2 regions of the Serratia entomophila genome follow, and region 1 is predicted to be linked to the other one. Evidence: predicted binding sites of a transcription regulator. Region 1 holds the regulator's gene; the other holds the start of a gene.
The links. The regulator Fur, encoded in region 1, represses iron uptake genes when iron is present. The targets are predictions, from matches to a motif close to ATAATAATGAGAACNACTATCAA.
Positions count from the first base shown of each region.

Region 2: a site for Fur is predicted at 1,520-1,542, ahead of sufA (Fe-S cluster assembly scaffold SufA). Genes of this name have one in related genera too.

Region 1 covers NZ_CP082787.1:1,291,006-1,298,980, reverse strand. The annotation lists gene ybfF (esterase) at 1-511, shown strand, start outside; gene ybfE (LexA regulated protein) at 769-1,056, shown strand; gene fldA (flavodoxin FldA) at 1,308-1,847, shown strand; gene fur (ferric iron uptake transcriptional regulator) at 2,180-2,626, shown strand; gene KHA73_RS06360 (beta-N-acetylhexosaminidase) at 2,820-5,477, opposite strand; gene chiQ (ChiQ/YbfN family lipoprotein) at 5,488-5,814, opposite strand; gene chiP (chitoporin ChiP) at 5,862-7,265, opposite strand; gene glnS (glutamine--tRNA ligase) at 7,813-7,975, opposite strand, start outside.
Region 2 covers NZ_CP082787.1:2,257,951-2,265,925, forward strand. The annotation lists gene KHA73_RS11070 (arsenic transporter) at 1-118, shown strand, start outside; gene arsC (glutaredoxin-dependent arsenate reductase) at 185-613, shown strand; gene KHA73_RS11080 (hypothetical protein) at 665-1,069, opposite strand; gene sufA (Fe-S cluster assembly scaffold SufA) at 1,593-1,964, shown strand; gene sufB (Fe-S cluster assembly protein SufB) at 1,979-3,475, shown strand; gene sufC (Fe-S cluster assembly ATPase SufC) at 3,517-4,263, shown strand; gene sufD (Fe-S cluster assembly protein SufD) at 4,238-5,524, shown strand; gene sufS (cysteine desulfurase SufS) at 5,521-6,747, shown strand; gene sufE (cysteine desulfuration protein SufE) at 6,783-7,199, shown strand; gene KHA73_RS11115 (L,D-transpeptidase family protein) at 7,499-7,975, shown strand, end outside.

The DNA.
Region 1 (7,975 bases):
CGGCCACTCGATGGGCGGCAAAGCGGCGATGGCGCTGACCGCCATTGCGCCCGATCGCGTCGACAAACTGATCGTCATCGACGTGGCGCCGGTGGATTACCGCACGCGTCGTCACGATGAAATCTTCGACGCCCTGAAGGCCGTCAGCGCCGCCGGCATCACCCAGCGCCAGCAGGCCGCCCAGCTGATGCGCGACTATCTGCAGGAAGAAGGGGTGATCCAGTTCCTGCTGAAATCCTTCCACAACGGCGAGTGGCGTTTCAATCTGCCGGTGTTGATTGCGCAGTACGAGAACGTGACCGGCTGGCAAGAAGTGCCGGCCTGGCCGCACCCGACGCTGTTCATTCGCGGCGGCTTGTCGCCTTATGTGCAAGACAGCTACCGCGCGGACATCGCCCGCCAGTTCCCGCAGGCACGCGCTCACGTGGTGGCGGGCACCGGCCACTGGGTACATGCCGAAAAACCGGAAGCGGTGCTGCGCGCCATCCACCGTTTTCTCGACGAAGCCTGAAAAACCGCCCTTGCTGGCGAAAAAACGCGCTAGAGATAACGGCTTAGCGCGTTTACGCCTCAGTTAAGCATTGTCGTTGCTCTATCTGCTGGGGTAATATGGCGCGCTATAATTTTGCCGCCACGTCCAGCGTGTTCGCTAACGCCAGTCTGGGGGTGAATTTGGGTTAGGGTTTATTGGCCCGAAGTGTGTTAACCGAACCGTCCGGAAGCGTGTAAGCGCTTTTTGATGCAAACTCCCTTGCAGTACCGCTACCTATGGCAAAAGAACAAACGGATCGCACGACGCTGGATCTGTTCGCAGATGAACGCCGGCCGGGGCGCCCGAAAACCAACCCGCTATCTCGCGATGAACAGCTTAGAATCAATAAGCGCAATCAGCTACGGCGCGATAAAGTGCGTGGTTTGCGGCGCGTAGAGCTGAAAATCAACGCGGATGCGGTGGACGCCCTGAACAAACTGGCGGAACAGCGCAACATCAGCCGCAGCGAGCTCATCGAGCAAATGCTGCTGGCGCAACTGGCGGAAGAACAGCCAGAACATTGATCTCTTCGGCCGCACGTGCGGCGCGGCGTTATGGATGACGCCGGATCAGCACCGCTTTACTCTCCTCCGGCATCGCATAAATGCGATAAAACCCCGGAGTAAATTTCTGGCATGATACGTGTTTACCGGTAAGAGACAGCGCCCTGATGGCGCCCGCCAGCTCTTGCCATGGCATCATTTTAATCGGTGTTAGCGGGGTCAGCACTAACATCGTGTAATGCAATTAATTGAATTTAAAGGTTATACGCGATATGGCTACTGTAGGCATTTTCTTTGGCAGCGACACTGGCAATACCGAAAACATTGCCAAAATGATCCAGAAAATTCTTCAGAAACAGTTTGGCGACGATGTGTCTGAAATTCACGACATCGCCAAAAGCAGCAAAGAAGATCTGGAAGCTTTCGATATCCTGCTGCTGGGTATCCCAACCTGGTACTACGGCGAAGCGCAGTGCGACTGGGATGACTTTTTCCCGACGCTGGAAGAAGTGGACTTCAACGGCAAACTGGTGGCGCTGTTCGGCTGCGGCGATCAGGAAGACTACGCGGAATACTTCTGTGACGCGATGGGCACCATTCGCGACATCATCGAACCGCACGGCGCGGCCATCGTCGGCCACTGGCCGACCAAAGGCTACCACTTCGAAGCCTCCAAGGGCCTGGCGGACGACAACAACTTCATCGGTCTGGCGATCGACGAAGACCGTCAGCCTGAGCTGACCAACGAACGTGTCGAAGCCTGGGTCAAGCAGATAGTCGAAGAGCTGAGCCTGGCCGAAATCCTTGGCTAAACGGCCATTGCCGTCCAAAGGTTGAACAATAGCCCTGCAAAGTGCATAGTGTTGCCAGCAGGGCCGTCATCGGCAGTATGGATTGCTGCAATAGAAGTTACAGATTGGTAACTTCCCACATCGTCACGGTAGACTGAGATATCGGTTTATCCCACCCATCAAAGCGTTGCATGCACAACATGCAATAGTGCAATTATATCTTTGTTAACAACCGGCGGTTTCCATTTAGGACAACCGGTTCTATAATGAGACGCAATTAACTCTTTGTGCCGACCGATGCCACAGGCGAGAACGCCTCAACTTGATTAGCATAGTAACAGGACTGAATCCGCATGACTGACAACAACACCGCATTGAAGAAGGCCGGCTTAAAAGTCACGCTTCCGCGACTCAAAATCCTGGAAGTACTGCAAAATCCGGAATGCCATCACGTCAGTGCGGAAGATTTGTACAAAAAACTGATAGATATGGGCGAAGAAATCGGACTGGCGACGGTTTACCGCGTGCTGAACCAGTTTGATGATGCGGGCATTGTGACTCGTCACAATTTCGAAGGCGGTAAATCCGTGTTCGAACTGACCCAGCAGCACCACCACGATCACCTGATTTGCCTGGACTGCGGCAAAGTGATCGAATTCAGCGATGAATCCATCGAAGCGCGCCAGCGTGATATCGCCAAGCAACACGGCATCAAGCTCACCAACCACAGCCTGTACCTGTACGGCCACTGTGAAATCGGCGACTGCCGCGAAGACGATACGCTGCACGACAAGAAGTAACCCGTTATCGGGATTAAAGAACCGCCTCAGGGCGGTTTTTTTACGCCTGTCGCCGGCGGGCAAAAAAAATCCCCGGGCCAGCCGGGGAAAGATCACGTCATGAAATGGAACAATTGCAGCGGCACAGCTCCACGTACTTCCCTCACTTCAACATCGGCCCGCTGCCGACACGCAGCGGGCCGCACTACCTGACTTAAACTTTCTCGGCGCGGCCGTGACGCTTGCCGTCCGGGCTTACCGCTCGAACCTGCACTTCGCCGCTCACCGCCGGCCTGGCTTTGGCGTCGTAACGCTGCCATTGCTTGCCGCCGTCGGTGGAGTACTCGATGCCCAGCCCCGGCAGAGAGATATTCGCCTCCAGCTTGCCGCCCATCACCCGGGCGCCCGGCACCGGCAGGCGATAGCTGACGCCGCCCTTGTCCAGCTTGGCCAACTCTCGTTGCCCCAGCAGGTTGGCGAAGCGCAGCCAGTCCTGAGCCAGGGCTTTGCCATCGACAAAGTGAGTTTCCCCACCCTTGTACTCGCGGCCGGCTTTATAATCCCGTTCCCAGGCAGCGCGGTGCCAGGCACGTTCCGCCACCGACAGAGCGCGCGGGAAGATCATGTACTCCATCTCAGGGTCGGTGCGCTGGGTTTCGCTCCACAGCTGGGCGGAAATGCCATAGGCGCCCGGCCAGGGTTTGTCGCTCCTGGCGGCGAAGTGATTGCCGTCACGGTCTACCGAGGTTTCAGCGTTCTGCGGCAGGTTATCCGGCGCGAAGCTGAACATCTTCTGTTCGTCGCTGAAGCGGGTACCCCAGTAGTAGCCGCGCTCATCCGGATTCACTTCGTACGGGAAGTCCATATAGACGTAATCCGGGTTGGAGATGATCACCTCATAGCCCTTGTTAGCCCAGTCGTTGGCGCTGTCGAAACCGCCCCAGTACAGGGTGTCCCAGAAGTTCACGCCCACGCGCGAGGTAGCGAACGCCTTGGCGTTCTTTGCATCTTTCAGGCCGTCCTGCCAGGCCTGCATTCTGTCGATGCCGTGCGCCTTCACCAGTTGGCTAACCTCCTGCCCGAAATAGCTCGGCAGGTGTTCCATATCGGCCACCTTGCCCTCTTTAATCATCGCCTGGCATACCTGGGATTTCGCCCAAGGCTTGTCTTCTTTGCTCTGGTCAATAACGCCTTTGCCGGCTTCGCGCTTGGTCAAATCGGTGTAACCGGCCCCCAGACGAATGTTTTTCGCTTCGTCACCGCCAAAGTGCCAGGTGCGAAGCGGCTGCCCGGCCTCCTGGTGCATTTGGGCGATCTCACCGATCACCTTGTCGACAAAGCGTTTGGATGAATCGAGACACGGGTTCAGGTAGCTTTGGCGGTTAAAGTACTGCACCGAGGTGGTATTGGAGGTATCGGTCGGATCCACCAGGCGGAACTCGTTGGCCTCACGCTCTTTCCCGGCGGCGTGCAGCTTTTTGTAGCGCGCTTCCATGGAAACCACCGCCGCGCGCGCGTGCGCCGGCATGTCGATTTCCGGGATCACTTCAATCTGGCGCGCCTGCGCGTATTTGATGATGTCGATATAGTCCTGGCGGGAGAAGAAGCCGCCGTACACTTCCGGCCCCTGGCCATATTGCGGCAGCAGGCAGGTGGTTTCGCTCAGATCGTGGCAGCGCTGGCCCCCCACTGCGGTCAGTTCCGGCAGGCCCGGAATTTCGATGCGCCAGCCTTCGTCGTCGCTCAGGTGGAAATGGAATTTATTCAGCTTGTAGGCCGCCATCTGGTCAAGCAGGCGCAGCACCGCGTCTTTATGGTGGAAGTTGCGCGCCACGTCGAGGAAGAGCCCGCGATACTGGAAGCGCGGCGCGTCTTTGGCGTCCAACGTGGCAATTTTGCCGCTGCCATCGGCCGGCACCAGCGACAAAATCGACTGCAGCCCGTTGAATACGCCGGCCTGATCGAAGCCGGTCACTTGCGCTTCCCGGCCGCCAATCTTCAGCTCATAGGCGCCCGGCACCGCCAGAGGCCCGCTGAACTTGCCCGGCTGAATGGCGGTTTTAATCGGGTAGCCCTGAGCGTTGGCCGCCATGCCCAGCAACGCGAAGCGCTGGCTGACGGCCTCGGCCGCCGGTTTAACCAGCGCGCTCAGATCCAACGCCACGCCCTTGCTCAGATCGGCATCCTGCGGATGCACCTTCACGTCCAGCGGGGTCGGCACAATCTGGCCGCGCAGCGCTGCGGTAGGCAAGGTTTTCAGCTCGGCGTTTTTGACGAAGCGCGAAGCCGGCGTCATCAGGACGTTGTTGTCATCCTTGGTGCGTTTCCACTGGTCGCCGGTGAAGGGCGCCACGAACTGGTTCAGGTCTTCGGTATCGGTATTCAGCAGAATTTTCGGTTTAGCGTCGCCGGCGGTGGCGTACCAGCGCGGCACGAAATCGGTTTTAAACAGCTGCCAGTATTCGGCGACGATCGGGATCTCCACCGCCTTGCCGGCCGGGAAACCGCTGAATTTGTCGGTCGGCTCCAGCTTGTACAGGTCGCCGGTCAGGTGGGTTATCTTGAATTGTGCGTTATCCACCTTGAGGGTCTGGCGGGCGCTATGGAAGTAAATCGCCCAGTCGTGGCCGTTGATCGCCTGGCCGTCGTTGCTCAGGGTGATCAGCACCCGGTTGCAGGCCGCCCAGTCGGCGCCCAATGCGGCGCAGTCTACGCCGCTGTCGGCGGCGCGGTTGTCGACCATTTTCACATTCAGTTTCAGCTGGCTCAGCTGATCCACCAGCTGCTGGTTAGCCATGGCGTTCCCCATGCCGCCAAATAATCCCAGGGTCGCCGTCAGCGCGGCAAGCGCGCTCAATTTGAAGCCGTTCATGTTCTCATCCTTAATTATTGTTATCGCGAATCTCTTGCCAAATTTTGCCGCACTGGGCGTCGTAGGCCTGGCCGTTACCGCTGTGAACCGCCTGAATGCAGTTCTGGTAATCCATCACCCGCACCGTTTCGCGCTCGGCGAACGGCTGGTGCTGCTTCTCTTGCTTCAGCACGTTCAATACCGCCTTGCACGGCTGCAGCCGCTCCGGGGAACCTTCCGCGGTATTGATGCAGGCGCTGTAAGCCTGTTTCAACTTGCTGTCTTCCTGCGGTGCGGCCGGCTGCGCGCAGGCGCTCAGCGCCGCCACGGCGGCCAACGTCAGCATGATTTTTTTCATCGTTATATTCCCGTTAAGTTTCCCCGACGCAAGCGCCGGGGAACGCATCAGAAGATGGTGAATGGCGCGATGACCATGAATTTGACGTCTTTCTCATCCTGGAAGATGTTGCCGTAACCGCCGCTCCAGCTCGGGATGTTGGTGTGGTTGTCGTATTGGGTGTAGTGCAGTTTGATCAGCGTGCCCTTGGCGCGGCCTTCCTGAATGGTGTACATCGCGTCCAGGCTCCAGGCGCTCTCTTTCAGACGCTGGCTCTGATCGTAAACCGGGTTGGTGCTGGGCTTGGCGTCCCAGGCGTAGACGTAAGAGCCGCCGACCGCCATGCCCGGCAGGTTCCAGTTGCTGAGATCGTACATCACCCCGGCGTACAGCGCTTTTTCGCCGTTGGCGTTGAAGTCGGAGCGGTTATCCCACCACACGTCGAGGCGACCGTTGGACGACGCGTAGGTCGGCGTCATGCGCTGCAGGAAGAAGCCCTGGTTGCCTTCCGCCTTGACCATGGTGCCTTCCAGACGCCAGTTGAACTGGCCGGTGGTGTAGCCGAAGGTCAGCGCCTGCAGCCAGGCCAGACCGTCATAGATGCTGTTCGGATCGTTCTTGTCGCTGATGCGGTCTTCAGCGCCGTAGAACTGGTAACTGGTGGTCAGCGGGTTGCCCAGCAGGTTGAATTTATAAGATGCCTTGGTGAAGTACTGATTCACATAACCCTGGGCCTGGCCGAAGGCGGCCTCCAACACCAGATCGTTTTTGAAGTCGTACCTGGCGCCCAGCGAGTGCAGATAGGACACGCCGGTTTTTTTATCGTTCTGGCGGAAGTCGTCCATTTCGATATGCCACGGCGCTTTGTACTTGTTGGTCCACATATAGGAGAAGCTCAGATCGCCGGCGTCGCCGTAGTCAAACTTGGCCCCGGCCTCCGCGCCCTGATAGGTGCCCGGCATAAAGCTCCAGTGTGGCGCCAACAGCGTTTGCCCGCTTGGCTGAATGTAACCGGCACGCGCCCAGATCGGGCCGTATTTGAATTTACCGGCGGCCTTATACAGGCTGATCCCGCCTTTATCGCCGGAATAGTCTTCATCGTAGGTACGGTTTTTCGAGGAGAACGCGATTTCGTTCGGGTGGCCGCTGGCGCTGGACTCCGCCAGTTCGATGGCGGTGAAGGTCCCGACGTCCAATCCGAACATGTCCCAGGCATAGCCCGAGGCGAAGTCCAGGCTCAGGTTGGCGGTGGAGTGCGACAGGTTGGTGGTGTATTTATTGTAATCGTCGCTGGTCGGGTTGAGATCTTTACGGTCACGCTCACGTTGCCAGTAGTAAATGCCGCCGGTCAGCGTGGAATCATCGATAAACCCTGCGGCTTGCGCCTCAGGGGCCATGGCAAACCCTGTTCCCAACAGCGCGCCCGCAACTGCGAGCGCCAGCGTTTTACGCTGAGCACCGTGCGTACCCATATGAAATTCCTCTTTGACTTAACTTTAAAAGTTGCAGCCGCCCGTGTTCACCACTGCCCTGCACGACTGCCAATAAAAAACCCAACCGGGTAAAAAAAATTGCCGCAGACCGAAACCCCACAGCACTTATTGCTACAGCTAGACTATTTTTCGCGACGCGAATTATCAAATGAAAAATGACAGAGAGTTGTCAAAGTATGACAAAGAGCACATATCAATGAGATTTTGTTAAGGCAGTATGCAAAGAGCGTGTCGAATAAAAAATTCAATAAAATCAGAATAAATATTGATATCAGGTCAACCAAAGACGATTAATGGTTTCAGCCCGCAAAAATACGTCAGCCAAAAGAAAAAACCTGAGAGCGCTCTACAAATGACATTAATTCGCATCACGAATATATAAATCATAGTTATGAAAATAACGGAATTTATCAAGAAATTGATGATTGAAATTACGAAGGGAAATAAAGCGCGAAAAAATTACCGGCTGATGACATAAAAAAAGCGCAGCCTAAGCTGCGCTTTTTATGCATTACCGCGGCGATGCTCAGGCTTCCGTTTTAGCCCAGGTGTCGCGCAGGCCGACGGTGCGGTTAAACACCAGATGTTCGGCCGAGGAGTAACGGCTGTCGGCGCAGAAGTAGCCTTCGCGCTCGAACTGATAGGCTTTCTCCGGCTGTGCGGCCGCCAGGCTCGGCTCAACGAAGCCG
Region 2 (7,975 bases), 970 kb from region 1:
GTTGGCGCAAAAGGACATCAAAATCACCTGGGGATATTACTTCCGGGTGGGCATTGTCATGACGCTGCCGGTGCTGTTTGTCACGCTGGCGGCCCTGGCATTGCGTTTATCCGTGTAGAAAAAATGCCTTTACTCAGCCAACCGCCAGCCGCGAATAGCGCTGGCCAACCTTAGAGAGTGATGTATGAGCGCTATTACGATTTATCACAACCCGGCCTGCGGCACGTCGCGCAATACCCTGGAACTGATCCGCAATAGCGGCGTGGAGCCAAGGGTAATTTTGTACCTGGAGACGCCGCCAAGCCGTGATGAACTGGTCAAACTCATCGCCGATATGACGATCAGCGTGCGCGCCCTGTTGCGTAAAAATGTGGAGCCTTATGAGCAGTTAGGGTTGGCTCAAGCGAAATGGAGCGATGACCAATTGATCGATTTCATGCTCCAGCAGCCGATTTTGATTAACCGGCCTATTGTCGTGACGCCCTTAGGCACCAAACTGTGCCGGCCTTCCGAAGCGGTGCTGGATATTTTACCGGATGCGCAAAAGGGCGAATTCACCAAAGAAGACGGCGAAAGGGTGATCGACGCGCAAGGGCGGCGCGTAGCCAAATGATTTTCCCTCATCCGGACTATTTACCCGATAATTTCATCTCATCAGCCGCCATTACAGCTGGAAAGGCACCCGCTTGACGAAGTCCTTTTGGAAAGCGTTGGCCTTTTCCCAGGTGCCTTCCATCGCATATTTCTGGCAGATCAGCGTCAGCGTATGGCGGGCAAAGTGGTAGCTCTGTACCCGAAACAGCTGGCAGCGCTGCGGGTTGTTGATCTCCACGATCAGCCGGTTGTGCAGCTTGCTGAGCGCATGCAGATAGCTTTCGTCGTCGCCGTTCTCCAGGCACAGATTGGCCATGGTGAGGCTGACGCTGTTGTAGCGCTTCAGGTGGTTAACGTTGCATTCCGGTCGCCTGAGCGCCGCCTCCGCCATGTAGAAATCTACCGTGGCGTCCCGCACGCTGAATTTGTAGTCATCAATCTTGCCCAGCAGCCATGCATTGATCGAAATAGTCATTTGCCCGCGCTCAAATTACAATTGAATGATAATCATTATCATATTTACTGCTGCGTTTGCGATCAATCCTTCTGTTGAATTTTTTATTGGCCGCTGGGGTGCAATAGGCCGGCGGCGACCCAATATACTCAGTAACGACTAAACTTTATCCCATGGGGCGGGCTGAAAATACCGGTTATTGCCGTTAAACGCATTTTTACGACAGACAAAATACAGAAATAGGTATTTTCTATGAATGTTTAAATCGGCAATGTTCCGCGCTGCTGTAAAGCCGGCGGGCCACCGGGGAAAGCGGTACGGTGATGCAGGATGTGCAATAAATTCATAGGGATAAAATGAACTCCTTTCCGCAATATCGCGCCAGGCGCCGCAGCTGTCCCGCGCGCTTGCCGCACGCCGCAGCGGAAAAGCGCGCCGGCGACGGATACCCCCGCAAAACAAACGGTTGAAGTGATAATCGTTATCACTAACATATAAGCAACCCAGATTGGCTGTGGTCAAACACGAGTGTGAGGTAGACCCTATGCAAACGGAAAATGTCGGCACTTTTTCTCTGGATGAAAATGTCTGGCAAGGCATTGCGCTCAGCGATAGCGCCGTACAACAAATTACTAAACTGATGCAACAGGATCCGCAGGTGAAGGGGCTGCAGCTAGGGGTGAAGCAATCCGGCTGCGCCGGGTTCGCCTATGTGCTGGATCTGACCCGCGATCCGGCCGATGACGACCTGCTGTTTGAGCGTGAAGGCGCCAAACTCTATGTGCCGTTGAAAGCCATGCCGTTTATCGATGGCACCACGGTGGATTTCGTCCGTGAAGGGCTGAATCAGATATTCAAATTCAATAACCCTAAAGCTCAGCATGCCTGCGGGTGCGGCGAGAGTTTTGGCGTTTGAGCGATGCAATCAACATGACACGAAGCAATGTAGAAATGCCTAATGAAGTACAGGCTTGGGTCAGCGAAGGTCGCTATAAAGAAGGTTTCTTCACTCAGCTGGCCACCGATGAGTTGGCCAAGGGCATCAACGAAGACGTGGTGCGCGCCATTTCGGCCAAGCGCAACGAGCCAGAATGGATGTTGGAATTCCGTCTCGAGGCCTATCGCGCCTGGCTGCAGATGGAAGAGCCCCACTGGCTGAAGGCCAACTACGATCGCCTGAACTACCAGGATTACAGCTATTATTCGGCGCCCTCCTGCGGCAGCTGCGACGACGCCTGCGGCTCACAGCCCGGCGCGGAGCAACAGCCTGGCGCCGCGACGGAAAAAGACTACCTGACCAGCGAAGTGGAACTGGCGTTCAATCAGCTCGGCGTGCCGGTGCGCGAAGGCAGCGAGGTGGCGGTGGACGCCATCTTCGACTCGGTGTCGGTGGCCACCACCTACCGTGAAAAGCTGGCGGAAAGCGGGGTGATCTTCTGCTCGTTCGGCGAAGCCATTCAGGAATACCCGGATCTGGTGCGCCAATACCTGGGCCGCGTCGTGCCGTCCAACGATAACTTCTTCGCCGCGCTGAACGCCGCCGTGGCCTCGGACGGTACCTTCGTCTACGTGCCGAAGGGCGTACGCTGCCCGATGGAGCTGTCGACCTATTTCCGCATCAACGCCGCTAAAACCGGTCAGTTCGAGCGCACCATTCTGATCGCCGACGAAGGCAGCTACGTCAGCTATATCGAAGGCTGCTCTGCGCCGGTGCGCGACAGCTACCAGCTGCACGCGGCGGTGGTGGAGGTTATCCTGCACAAAGACGCCGAGGTGAAATATTCGACGGTGCAAAACTGGTTCTCCGGCGGGGAGAGCAAGGGTGGCATCCTGAACTTCGTCACCAAGCGTGCGCTGTGTGAAGGCGCCGGCTCAAAAATGTCCTGGACCCAGTCGGAAACCGGCTCGGCGATCACCTGGAAATACCCGAGCGTGATCCTGCAGGGCGACAACTCGATCGGCGAATTCTTCTCGGTGGCGCTGACCAGCGGCCATCAGCAGGCGGATACCGGCACCAAGATGATCCACATCGGCAAAAACACCAGGTCGACCATCATCGCCAAAGGCATCTCCGCCGGGCACAGCGAGAACACCTATCGCGGCCTGGTGAAAATCCTGCCGGGGGCGGAAAACGCCCGTAACTTTACCCAGTGCGACTCGATGCTGATCGGGCCGGACAGCGGCGCCCACACCTTCCCGTACGTTGAAGCGCGCAACAACAGCGCCCAGCTGGAACACGAGGCGACCACCTCGAAGATCGGCGACGATCAGCTGTTCTACTGCCTGCAGCGCGGCATCAGCGAAGACGACGCCATCTCGATGATCGTCAACGGCTTCTGTAAGGACGTGTTCTCCGAGCTGCCGCTGGAGTTCGCCGTCGAGGCGCAGAAACTCCTGGCCATCAGCCTGGAACACAGCGTGGGCTAACCGCCGAATTTTTAGCGCACAGCGCTACCTGAGGACACTGCATGTTAAGCATCAAGAATTTGAAAGTCAGCGTGGAAGGCAACGAGATCCTCAAAGGTCTGGATCTCGAGATCAAACCGGGCGAGGTGCACGCCATCATGGGGCCGAACGGCTCGGGAAAAAGCACGCTCTCCGCCACCCTGGCCGGCCGTGAAGAGTATGAAGTGACCGAAGGCGAAGTCAGCTTCAAAGGTAAGGATCTGCTGGAGCTGGATCCGGAAGACCGCGCGGGCGAGGGGGTATTTCTGGCGTTCCAGTACCCGGTGGAAATTCCCGGCGTCAGCAACCACTTCTTCCTGCAGACCTCGGTCAATGCGGTGCGCAAGTACCGTGAACAGGAGCCGCTCGACCGTTTCGACTTCGCGGACTTTATCGAAGAGAAAATCGCGCTGCTGGATATGCCGCCCGACCTGCTGACCCGCTCGGTTAACGTCGGCTTCTCCGGCGGCGAGAAAAAGCGCAACGACATCCTGCAGATGGCGGCGCTGGAGCCGGATCTGTGCATCCTCGACGAAACCGACTCCGGTCTGGACATCGACGCGCTGAAGATCGTCGCCAACGGCGTTAACTCGCTGCGCGACGGTAAGCGCGCGTTCATCATCGTCACCCACTACCAGCGCATTCTGGACTACATCAAGCCGGACTACGTGCACGTGCTGTCCCAGGGCCGCATCGTTAAATCCGGCGATTTCTCGTTGGTGAAACAGTTGGAGGAGCAGGGTTATGGCTGGCTTGCCGACGAACAATAATTCACGCGCGCTGCAGCAGCTGTACAGCCTGTTCGAAGCCCGCGGCGGCGAACACTCCGCCCATGCGCTGGCGCACTGGCAGCAGGCGCTGCGCCTCGGTTGGCCGACGCGTAAGCACGAAAACTGGAAATACACCCCGTTGGAAGGGCTGCTGGAGCAGCGGTTCCTCGATCCGCAGGCCGAGCCGGTCACCGCAGCGCAGCGCGACGCGCTGGCGCTGAACATCGAGGCTTATCGCCTGGTGTTCGTCGACGGCCGTTTCAGCGCGGCGCTCAGCGACAGCGATCTGGGTGATTACCAGTTCGATTCGGCCGCCTACGGCATCCCGCAGGCGCTGCCGGAGCCGATTCAGCCGGAAGTGTTCCTGCATCTGACCGAAAGCCTGGCGCAGGAAACCAGCATCATACGGCTGGCGGCCGGCAAGACCGCGGCACGGCCGCTCTATCTGCTGCACATCAGCAGCGGGCGCGGAACCGAGGGTGAGGTGAATACCGTCCATCATCGCCATCATCTGGAGATTGCGCGCGGCGCGCAGGCCGAGGTGATCGAGCATTACGTCAGCCTGGACGGCGCCGCGCACTTCACCGGCGCGCGCCTGACCGCCAACGTGGCAGACAACGCCGCGCTGCGGCACTGCAAGCTGGCGTTCGAGAGCCAGCCGAGCTACCACTTCGCCCATAACGATCTGGTGATTGGCCGCGATGCGCGGGTGAAAAGCGACAGCTTCCTGCTGGGCGCCGGTTTGACCCGCCACAACACCAGCGCGCAGCTGAACGGTGAGGGGGCCAGTCTGGCCATCAATAGCCTGGTGCTGCCGGTCGGCAAAGAGGTATGCGATACCCGCACCTATCTGGAGCACAACAAAGGCTACTGCGAAAGCCGTCAACTGCACAAAACCGTGGTCAGCGATCGCGCCAAAGCGGTGTTTAACGGCATGATCAAAGTGGCCAAGCACGCGATCAAGACCGACGGCCAGATGAACAACCACAATCTGCTGCTGGGCAAGGTGGCGGAAGTGGACACCAAGCCGCAGCTGGAGATCTACGCCGACGACGTCAAGTGCAGCCATGGCGCCACCGTCGGGCGCATCGATGAGGAGCAAATGTTCTACCTGCAGTCGCGCGGCATCGACCAGCACGCGGCGCAGCAAATGATCATCTTCGCCTTCGCCGCCGAACTGACCGAAGGCATCGCCAATGAAACCATCCGTGAATGGGTGCTGGCGCGCATCGCGCAGCGCCTGCCGGGGGAGGCCGCATGAGTTATCCGATTGAGCGCGTGCGCAGCGATTTCCCGCTGCTGGCGCGCGAGGTCAACGGCAGGCCGTTGGCCTACCTCGACAGCGCCGCCAGCGCGCAGAAACCGCAGGCGGTGATCGACCGCGAGCTGGATTTTTATCGCCATGGCTATGCCGCGGTGCACCGCGGCATCCACACCCTGAGCGCCGAGGCGACGCAGGAGATGGAAGCGGTGCGAGAAAAGGTGGCGCGGTTTATCAACGCCGCCTCGCCGGAAGAGACGGTGTTCGTCAAGGGCACCACCGAGGGCATTAATCTGGTGGCCAACAGCTTCGGCCGCCACTTGCTGCAGCCGGGCGACAGCCTCATCATCACCGAAATGGAACACCACGCCAACATCGTGCCCTGGCAGATGGTGGCGCAGGAGCGCGGGCTGAACCTGCGGGTCTGGCCGCTGCAGGCGGACGGCACCCTGGATCTGGCGCAGCTGCCGGGCCTGATCGACCCGTCGACCAAGCTGCTGGCGCTCACTCAGGTGTCCAACGTATTGGGCTGCGTCAATCCGATCGGTGAAATCATCGCCCGGGCCAAGGCGCTGGCGCCGGCGTTGAAGGTGCTGGTGGACGGCGCGCAGGCGGTGATGCATCAGCGGGTTGACGTGCAGGCGCTGGGCTGCGATTTCTACGTGTTCTCCGGTCATAAGCTGTACGGGCCTTCCGGCATTGGCATTCTGTACGGCCGCCGGGCGCTGTTGCAACAGATGCCGCCGTGGGAAGGCGGCGGGGCGATGATCCAGCAGGTCAGCCTGACCAACGGCACTACCTTCGCCGAACCGCCGTGGCGCTTTGAGGCCGGTTCGCCCAATACCGCCGGCATTATGGGGCTGGGGGCGGCGATCGACTACGTCAATGCGCTGGGGCTGGAGGCGATCCACGACTACGAGCAATCGCTGATGCACTATGCGCTTGAGGCGCTGCAGCAGGTGCCGACGCTGAAAATCTACGGCCCGGCGGATCGCGCCGGGGTGATAGCCTTTAATCTGGGCGAACATCATGCCTATGACGTCGGCAGCTTCCTCGATCAGTACGGTATCGCCATTCGCACCGGCCATCACTGCGCTATGCCGCTGATGGCGTTTTATCAGGTGCCGAGCATGTGCCGCGCCTCGCTGGCGTTATATAATACGCGGGAAGAGGTAGACCGGCTGGTGGCCGGTTTGCAGCGTATTCATCAGCTATTGGGCTAGGCCGGGGCGAACCCGGCGTAACTGAAAGGATCCTCATGGCGAATTTGCCGGACAAAGATAAATTGGTGCGTAATTTCTCCCGCTGCCTGAATTGGGAGGAGAAGTACCTGTACGTGATCGAGCTGGGCGCTAAGCTGCCGGCGCTGGACGACGCCGAGCGCCGGCCCGGCAACCTGATTTCCGGCTGCCAGAGCCAGGTGTGGATAGTGTTGAACCGCAGTGAGCAGGGGCTGGTGGAGTTTCACGGCGACAGCGATGCGGCGATTGTCAAAGGGCTGTTGGCGGTGGTGTTTATCCTTTACCAGCAGCTGACGCCGCAGCAAATTGTCGATCTCGACGTGCGGCCGTTCTTCGCCGAGCTGGCGCTCAGCCAGCATCTGACGCCGTCGCGCTCTCAGGGGCTGGAGGCGATGATCCGCGCCATCCGCGGCAAGGCCGCCCTGCTGGCCTGAGCCGATTTCCCTCTGAATTTATAAAGACTCATTGGTTTATTGCTATTGTCAATGAGTCTTTACAATCCCTTCACGCCATCCCCTTGTTTGTGCTAATTCAGTGACATATCAGCAGCTTATCTCTTGACGAACGCTTGACAATCGCATGCGGCAATTACGTTATAACATGTTGATTTTTAGAGGACTTATTGCCTTTGGTGCCAGCGTTGCTAGTATTAATCAGGTATTGTCTGATTTACCCACCGCCAAGTGCTCGTTAGCCTTGAGGCCGAACCGTAATAAAAAATATAGGGATGATAATGAAACGTGCGTTGAGTTTAATGGGCATGCTATTTGCCACCGTACTGACCGGCACCCAGGCTGCCAGCGCGACCGAGTATCCGCTGCCGCCGCCGGACAGCCGCCTGATCGGCGAGAATACCACCTATACCGTGCCGAACGACGGTCGCCCGCTGGAAGCGATCGCCGCCGATTACAAAATTGGCCTGCTGGGCATGCTGGAGGCCAACCCTGGCACCGATCCCTTCCTGCCAAAGCCGGGCAGCGTGCTGACCATTCCAACCCAGATGCTGCTGCCGGATACCAAGCGTGAAGGGATTGTCGTCAACCTGGCGGAGCTGCGCCTGTATTACTATCCGAAAGGCGAGAACAAGGTGATCGTCTATCCGATCGGTATCGGCCAGACCGGCATGCATACGCCGCTGCAGGTAACGTCGGTCAGCCAGAAGATCCCTAACCCGACCTGGACGCCGACCGCCAATATCCGCAAGCGCTAT